One region of the Bradyrhizobium sp. LTSP857 genome, then DNA from elsewhere that is predicted to be linked to it. Evidence: predicted binding sites of a transcription regulator. Region 1 holds the regulator's gene; the other holds the start of a gene.
What was found. Region 1 encodes PhoB, which activates phosphate uptake and scavenging genes when phosphate is short. Its sites were predicted from a motif close to TGTCATNNANCTGTCAT; they were not measured.
Positions count from the first base shown of each region.

Region 2: UP06_RS34715 (OprO/OprP family phosphate-selective porin) is a predicted target of PhoB. The motif match lies at 2,153-2,169, and genes of this name have one in related genera.

Region 1 covers NZ_JYMS01000037.1:40,090-44,532, reverse strand. Annotated here, with positions in the region: gene UP06_RS23695 (aspartate aminotransferase family protein) at 1-908, opposite strand, end outside; gene UP06_RS23690 (GcrA family cell cycle regulator) at 1,358-1,870, shown strand; gene phoB (phosphate regulon transcriptional regulator PhoB) at 2,097-2,804, opposite strand; gene phoU (phosphate signaling complex protein PhoU) at 2,827-3,543, opposite strand; gene pstB (phosphate ABC transporter ATP-binding protein PstB) at 3,555-4,376, opposite strand; gene pstA (phosphate ABC transporter permease PstA) at 4,373-4,443, opposite strand, start outside.
Region 2 covers NZ_JYMS01000049.1:279,966-284,408, reverse strand. Annotated here, with positions in the region: gene UP06_RS34720 (winged helix-turn-helix transcriptional regulator) at 33-416, shown strand; gene UP06_RS34715 (OprO/OprP family phosphate-selective porin) at 458-2,089, opposite strand; gene UP06_RS34710 (DegQ family serine endoprotease) at 2,406-3,812, shown strand; gene UP06_RS34705 (replication-associated recombination protein A) at 3,809-4,443, shown strand, end outside.

The DNA.
Region 1 (4,443 bases):
ACGTGATCGAAGAAGCCGGGCTTGAGCATGACGTCGAGCACCGCGTTTGCCGCGGAGACTGCGAGCGGATTGCCGCCGAAGGTCGAACCGTGCGAGCCGGGCGTCATGCCGGAGGCCGCTTCCGCGGTCGCAAGGCAGGCACCGATCGGAAAACCGCCGCCGAGCGCCTTGGCCAGCGACATCACGTCCGGCGTGATGCCGAAACGGCGATGCGCAAACAGATCACCGGTCCGGCCCATCCCGGTCTGCACCTCGTCGAACGCCAGCAACAGGCCCTTCTCGTCACAGAGCTGGCGCAACGCGCGATAGAATGCCGGCGGCGCCGAGCGCACGCCACCCTCGCCCTGGAGCGGCTCGATCAGGATGCCGGCGGTCTGCGGGCCGATCGCCTTCTTCACGGCGTCGAGGTCGCCATGCGGGACCTGGTCGAAACCGTCCATCGGCGGGCCGAACCCTTCGAGATATTTTGCCGAGCCCGTCGCCGCCAGCGTTGCCAGCGTGCGGCCATGGAAGGCGCCCTCGAAGGTGATCATGCGATAGCGCTCGGGATGGCCCTTGGCGGCATGATGGTGGCGGACCAGCTTGATCACGCATTCCAGCGCCTCGGCGCCGGAATTGCAGAAGAATACGAAGTCCGCAAAGCTCTCATTGCAGAGACGCGCGGCCAGCCGCTCGCCGTCCGGGCTCTGGAACAGGTTCGACATGTGCCAGAGCTTGGTGGCCTGCTCCTGCAACGCCTTGACCAGCGCGGGATGGGCATGGCCGAGCGCATTCACCGCCACGCCCGAGGTGAAATCGAGATAGCGATCGCCATTGGTCGCGATCAGCCAAGAGCCCTCGCCACGCTCAAAACCGATGTCGGCCCTGGCGAAAACGGGGAGCAAATGCGGCGCGGCGCTGTTGGTCATGACGCTCTCTTGGATGTTTCAGACGGCCTGAACGCGCGTTGCGCAGCGCGTCATTTGGTCCGGAAAACGAAACGTGCCGCCTTTTAAGGGCGGCACGCGTCACTATCTTATGCTTGGCACCACGGGTGTCAATGCCGCCGGGAAAGCCTCGCGAAACGCTGAATCCGTAGTCTTGCGGTGCCGAATTTGCGGATTTTGGCCACGGAACATGTGGAAGCGAGTCGGCGGACTCTTGCGCGTGAGTCACGCCATATTGTAGCGTTTGGTTTGTCAGATACGACATCTCGTGCAGCGGTTCTGATCTCTAAGTCCTCTTGTACCGGCGTAAACGTTCGGGCGCGTCTTCGTGCCCGGCGAGCCTTAAGGGATTCTGACGGCACGGGTTTTTCGAGACTTAGCATTCGTTGTGCGCCCCAGGATGGCTGGCGCGCGGCGAAGGAAAGGGTGCAATGACGGTTTTGACTTGGTCGGACGATCGCGTCGAGCAGTTGAAAAAGCTCTGGGAGGCCGGATTGTCGGCCAGCCAGATCGCGGCCGAGCTCGGCAACGTGACCCGCAACGCCGTGATCGGCAAGGTGCACAGGCTTGGCCTGTCGGGCCGCGCCAAGAGCCCGTCGTCGGCTGCTCCGCGGCCGCGCAAGGCGCGTCCCGCGCAGCACATGATGCGGGTGAGCCGGCCGATTGCGCGCGGCAACACCGCGCTGGCGCAGGCCTTCGAGGTCGAGGTCGAGGCTGAACCGGTCACCTACGACAACGTGGTGCCGATGAGCCAGCGGCTGTCGCTGCTTGAATTGAACGAGGCAACCTGCCACTGGCCGGTCGGAGATCCCTCGAGCCCGGATTTCTTCTTCTGCGGCGGCAAGGCGCTTTCCGGCCTGCCCTATTGCGCCCAGCACTCGCGGGTCGCCTACCAGCCGGCGTCGGATCGCCGCCGTGCGCCGGTGAAGCCGGGTCCGCGCTGAGTTAGTCGATTTAGCTGGTTGCTAACGGCTGCCGTCACATGATGACGGCGCAACAAATTCAGTGTCGTCCCGGCGAAGGCCGGGACCCATACTCCGAGAACGCAGTTATTGCGCGAGAGGGCGACTCCGAGTCTTCGCCAAACCACACCCTGTGGTTATGGGTCCCGGCCTTCGCCGGGACGACATCGGAGATGGTCGCGGCGGTTAACAAACTAACCGCAGAAACCTACGCCTGCTCCGCCTTCGCAAAACGATCGTCCAGCGCATAACCGGCACCGCGCACGGTGCGGATCGGGTCCTGCTCGCGGCCGAGATTGAGCAGCTTGCGCAGGCGGCCGATATGCACGTCGACGGTGCGTTCGTCGATATAGATGTCGCGGCCCCAGACGCTGTCGAGCAGCTGCTCGCGCGAAAACACCCGGCCCGGATGCTCCAGGAAGAACTCCAGCAGGCGATATTCGGTCGGACCGAGATCGATCGGACGGCCCGAACGCGCCACGCGGCGTTTTTCACGGTCGAGCTCGATGTCGCCAAAAGCGAGCACCGTGGCGAGCCGCTCGGGGCTTGCGCGCCGCAGCAGACCCTTCACGCGCGCCAACAGCTCGGGCACCGAGAACGGCTTGACGATGTAATCGTCGGCGCCGGTCGCCAGTCCCCGCACCCGCTCGCTCTCCTCGCCGCGCGCGGTGAGCATGATGATCGGGAGTTGCTTGGTGTCGGACCGCGCACGAAGCCGCCGGCACAGCTCGATGCCGGAGAGGCCCGGCAGCATCCAGTCGAGCACGATCAGATCGGGGATGTGCTCCTTGAGACGGGTGTCGGCGTCGTCGCCGCGCATCACCGTCTCGACGTCATAGCCGTCGCCTTCGAGGTTGTAGCGCAGGAGCTCGGTGAGAGCTTCCTCGTCTTCAACAACCATAATGCGTGCGCCCATGGGGTCGTCGCTCCTTAAGTCTTCAGGTGTTCGGGACCGTCGTGGCGAAGGTCGTCATGTCGCCCTTCGGGCGCTTGTCGGTCATCGCCTGACCTTCGATCATGTAGAACACGGTCTCGGCGATGTTGGTGGCGTGATCGCCGATCCGCTCGATGTTCTTGGCGCAGAACATCAAATGGATGCAGAACGAAATGTTGCGCGGATCTTCCATCATGTAGGTGAGGAGCTCGCGGAACAGCGAGGTGCAGATGGCGTCGACTTCCTCGTCGCCCTTCCACACCGCCATCGCCGCCGGCAAATCATGCGCGGCATAGGCGTCCAGCACCGACTTGACCTGCTGCTGCACCAGATCGGTCATGTGCTCGAGGCCGCGGAACAGCTTGAGCGGATGAAAATCCGTCTCCAGCGCCGCGACGCGCTTGCCCATGTTCTTGGCGAGGTCGCCGATGCGCTCGAGATCGGTCGCAACGCGCATGGCGCCGACGATCTCGCGCAGATCGACCGCCATCGGCTGGCGGCGGGCGATGGTGAGCACCGCGCGCTCCTCGATGCGCTTCTGGAGCGCGTCGAGCTCAACGTCGGTGATGACGACGCGCTGGCCGAGCGCGACGTCGCGGCGGATCAGCGCGTCGACGGAATCGACGATCATGCGCTCGGCAATCCCGCCCATCTCGGCAACCAGGCGCGTAAGTTCCTGGAGGTCGGTGTCGAAGGCCTTTGCGGTATGTTCAGAACCCATGTCCCGTCTCCTCAGCCGAACCGGCCGGTGATGTAATCCTGCGTGCGCCGATCAGTCGGCGACGTGAAGATCTTGCTGGTGTCGTCGAACTCGATCAGCTCGCCGAGATACATGAAGGCGGTCTTGTCGGAGACGCGGGCCGCCTGCTGCATGTTGTGGGTGACGATCGCAATCGTGTAGCTCTCGGACAATTCCTGGATCAGCTCCTCGACCTTGGCGGTCGAGATCGGGTCGAGTGCCGAGCAGGGCTCGTCGAACAGGATCACCTCGGGCCGCACCGCGACGGTGCGGGCGATGCAGAGGCGCTGCTGCTGGCCGCCGGAGAGCGACAGGCCGGACGCGTTGAGCTTGTCCTTGACTTCGTTCCACAGCGCGCCGCCACGCAGCGCCTTCTCGACGCGGCCGTCCATCTCGGACTTCGATATCTTTTCATAGAGACGGATACCGAAGGCGATATTCTCATAGATCGTCATCGGGAACGGCGTCGGCTTCTGGAACACCATGCCGACGCGGGCGCGGAGCAGATTGAGGTCGAGCTTGGGGTCGAGAATGTTGGTCTGGTCCAGCATGAGCTGACCGGTGACGCGCTGACCCGGATAGAGGTCGTACATCCGGTTGAAGATGCGCAGCAGGGTCGACTTGCCGCAGCCCGACGGGCCGATGAACGCCGTGACGCGGTTGGCACCGAGCGTCAAGTTGATGTTCTTCAACGCGTGGTGCTCGCCATAATAGAAGTTGAGGTTGCGCACCGTCACCTTGGGGGGCGCCTCGGGCAGCACCGGCGCCTGGGGCAGGCCGCCGGCCGCGCTCATCGAAACGGAAAGATCACTCATTTTGCGGTCCTCTCGGCGCCAAGGATGCGCGCACCAATATTCAGGGCAAGAACGGTCAGGGTGATGA
Region 2 (4,443 bases), on a different contig from region 1:
GTCTCTGTTTGGATACTATTGGGAAAACAGGCATGAAACGGCGAGATTTTAGCTGGCGTCCGGGCTGCGCGGTCGAGGCGACGCTGGACCTGATCGACGGCAAATGGAAGGGCGTGATCCTCTACCATCTGCAAGGCGGCACCCAGCGTTTCGGCGAGCTGCGCCGCCGGATGCCCGGCATCACCCAGCGCATGCTGACCAAGCAGCTGCGCGCGCTGGAGGAGGACAAGCTCATCATTCGCAAGGTCTATGCCGAGGTGCCGCCGCGGGTCGAGTATTGCCTGTCCGAGCTCGGCGAGAGCTTGCGGCCGGTGATCGACATTCTCAAGGTCTGGGGCGAGGGCCATCAGCAGCGGCTGTCCTGTGCGCCGGCGCCCGAGGCGGAGCCGGTCAAGAAGGCGAAGCGCGCAGCTTGAAGATCCGGGAGCGGACTGTGCCGCTCCCGGACGTGATCGCATCAGAACGCGAACTGCGTGCGCATCGCCACCGCGTCGAACTTCGCGCCGACATCCGCCGTCGAGACCGGCGAAGCCTGCTTGGAGATATTGCCATGCAGGTAGTCGAGCATGAAGCGAACGTTGCCGTTGACGTACCAGTTGAGCGCCAGCGTGTAGACGGTCTGCCGTCCGCCGGCGATGCCCGCGGCGGTCGCCAGCTGATTGTTGAGATCCATCTGGCTCACACGGCCCGCGACTTCCCAGGCACCCCAGCCACCACCTTCGATCGAGAACGGATGCTCCGGCTTGATGCCGGCATAGGAGGCATTGGCTGCATTGTACCTGCGGGTTTCACCAGTCAGGACATAGGCCGCTTCTGCGTAGCCGCCCTGGAATTTCAGGCTCGAGGCGCCGATCGGCGGCACGGCGGTATTCGCACTGCGATCGATGTTGAACCAGTAGTATTCGCCCTGGAAAAAGAGCGGACCATAGTTCCCCGCGGCTTCCACACCATAGACCTGCGCGCCCGAAACGTTGGCAATCGCACCGGTCGAGATCAGCGTTGTGGGGTCAATTCGCAGCTCGGGACGATCGCTGAGCGTGAGTGTTTGCGTGTTGGCGACCAGATTGCGCGGCGGCTGGATCAGCCACTGTGCGTCGCCGCCGAGATGCAGCGAATAATCCTTGCCACTGACGAGCTGGCCTGCAACGCGGGCGGTCGCGCCGTATTGCTCGCTGGTGCCAGGAGGTGAGGCGCTCGACGCTGAGTGAATGGCACCCGTGGTCGGGCCAGTCACGTAAGCGCCGGCCCAGAACACGTCGTTGTACCAGCGCGCGCCGACGGCAGACCGGAAATCGCCGGCGGCGATGTTTTGCGCGATCACGCCGACAGAGGCGCGTTCCATGAAGGGAATGTCGTTGGAGCTCGAGGCCTCATCGAGGGTCCAGGCAATGTCCATGACGCCGGCTTCAATCGCCATCTTGCCGCCAAAAGGCTTCAGCCCCGTGTAGCTCAAATACGCGTTCTCGATGCCGGATGTGCCGCCGCCGGGCAGGAAGCCGACAGGGGTAGCGCCGGCGGCGCCCGTGCCGCCGAAGCCGTCAGCCGAACCGCCGAAGTCGTAGACCAGCGCAAAATTCCAGTCTTCGAGGAATTTGCCGACGACACCGATGCGTGCGCGACGGACGTTCTCGCCGCTGTCGAGTTTCTGCGGCACGGTGCCTGCCGTATTGGGACGATAGTCATAGCCGCCGACGTCCCAGTGCACGCGGCTCGTGATCGCGACGCAGTTCGCTCCGTCGGCCGTGCAGATGGTCGGCCGGTTGTTTGGCATCGTCACCACGACACCGGACGCGGGCGCCGGTCCCTTGAGCGGGATCGCCGCATTGGCATTGGCGACGACCGCTTTCGCCTCCGAGCGCGCTTCGGCCTTGGCCTCGGCCTTCGCTTCGGCCTTGGTCTTCGCCGTGGCCGCCGTGTTCGCGGCGGTCTGACTTTGCAGCTTGTCGAGCTTCTGCTCCAGCATCTTCAATTGCTGCTTCAGCAGCGCGATCTCCTGCTCGCTGTTGCTTGCTGATTGTGCCTGGGCCTGCGAGGCCGCCAGCGCGCCGGCGAGACCAATCGCTGCGGCTGCAATTCTTGTCCTGCTCACGTCACCACTCCATCGGTTAGACCAACTTCCCCAAGTCGCAACGGGAGAGCCTAAGAACGATCGATGACTGTCCCGCGACGGCGCGCCACGGCTGCAATGGTTCCGCCTGATGCAAATTCGCCGCAGCCGAATCCGCCACCGGCCAGCATGCAAGATGATGGGCGTCATGCCAATCCGCGGCGTCAGTCCAATTGTCATTTTGCACGCAGTGCTTGCGTGTCGGCCACACCGGAAGGGGGCTGAATATTGCCGCCAGGCGCCCTTCTATTGGGGGGCGAACGCGCCTATATTCCGGCGTCTTTTCCAAGAGGTAGGAATGTTTCGAGCGATCTTGACCGCCGTCGTCACGGCATCGTGCATAGCTTTTTCGGCCAGTCTCAATCCGGCCTCCGCGCAGGACCGTCGCGTCCCGTCGTCACCGGCCGAACTGCGGCTGTCCTATGCGCCGATCGTGCAGCGGGTACAACCGGCGGTCGTCAACGTCTATGCCGCCAAGGTGGTGCAGAACCGCAATCCGTTGCTGGACGACCCGATCTTCCGCCGCTTCTTCGGCGTGCCGGGCCAGCAACAGGAGCAGGTGCAGCGCTCGCTCGGTTCGGGCGTGATCGTCGATGCGTCCGGGCTCGTCGTCACCAACGTCCATGTCATCGAAGGCGCCGACCAGGTGAAGGTGTCGTTGTCGGACAAGCGCGAGTTCGAGGCCGAGATCGTGCTCAAGGATCCCCGCAGCGATCTCGCGGTGCTGCGCCTGAAGGATACCAAAGAGAAGTTTCCGGCTCTCGACTTCACCAATTCGGATGAGCTGATGGTCGGCGACGTCGTGCTCGCGATCGGCAATCCCTTCGGCGTCGGCCAGACCGTGACCCACGGCATCATCTCGGCGCTTGCGCGCACGCAAGTCGGCATCACCGACTACCAGTTCTTCATCCAGACCGACGCGGCGATCAATCCCGGCAATTCCGGCGGCGCGCTGGTCGATATGAATGGCAGGCTCGCCGGCATCAACACCGCGATCTATTCGCGCTCAGGTGGCTCGCAGGGCATCGGCTTCGCGATTCCTTCCAACATGGTGCGCGTTGTCGTGGCCTCCGCCAAGGGCGGCGGCAAGGCGGTGAAGCGGCCATGGCTCGGTGCAAAATTGCAGGCGGTGACGCCCGAGATCGCCGAAAGTCTCGGCCTGCGCTCGCCGACCGGTGCGCTGGTCGCAAGCGTCGTGCCGAACGGCCCGGCAGCGAAGGCCGGCCTGAAATCCTCCGACCTCATCACCGGCATCGACGGCCAGGCCGTGGATGATCCCAACGCCTTCGACTATCGCTTTGCCACCCGGCCGCTCGGCGGCACGGCGCAGATCGACGTGCAGCGCGCCGGCAAGCCGACGAAGCTGACGGTGGCACTGGAGACCGCGCCGGATTCGGGTCGCAACGAGCTCGTCATCACCGCGCGCTCGCCGTTCCAGGGCGCGAAGGTCTCGACCATCACGCCGGCAGTTGCCGACGAGCTGCATCTCGATGCCGACACCGAAGGTGTCGTCATCACGGAGCTCGGCGGCGATTCGCCTGCGGCCAGTGTCGGCTTCCAGAAGGGCGACATCATCCTCGCCGTCAACAATCAGAAGATCGGCAAGACCGACGACCTCGAGAAGGCGGCGGGGGCAAGCCAGCGGCTCTGGCGCATCACGCTGGTGCGCGGCGGCCAGCAGATCAACGTCACGCTGGGCGGATGAGTCCGAAGCGACCACAGGAGACGCCAACTCTCTTTGCCGCGGCGGGGCTCGATCACGAAGCCCCGCATCCGCTGCCGGATCGCCTGCGGCCGCGTGCGCTGTCGGAGGTGGTCGGCCAGGATCACATCCTCGGCCCCGACGGCGCGCTGACGCGCATGCTGGCGACGCGCACGCTGGGCTCGCTGGTGTTCTGGGGCCCGCCCGGCACCGGCAAGACCACGGTGGCGCGGCTGCTGGCGGATGCGACCGACCTGCATTTCGAGCAGATCTCCGCGGTGTTCTCCGGCGTCGCCGACCTCAAGAAAGCCTTTGAGGCCGCGCGTGCCCGCCGCGAGATGGGCAAGGGCACGCTCTTGTTCGTCGACGAGGTGCATCGCTTCAACCGCGCCCAGCAGGATTCGTTTCTGCCTGTGATGGAAGACGGCACGGTGGTGATGGTCGGCGCCACCACCGAGAACCCGTCCTTCGAGCTCAACGCGGCGCTTCTGTCGCGCGCACGCGTGCTGGTGTTTCATTCGCTCGACGCGGCTGCGATCGAAAAGCTGTTCGTGCATGCCGAGGACGTCGAGGGCCGCAAGCTGCCGCTGGATGCCGAGGCACGCGCGGTGCTCGTGCGCATGGCCGACGGCGA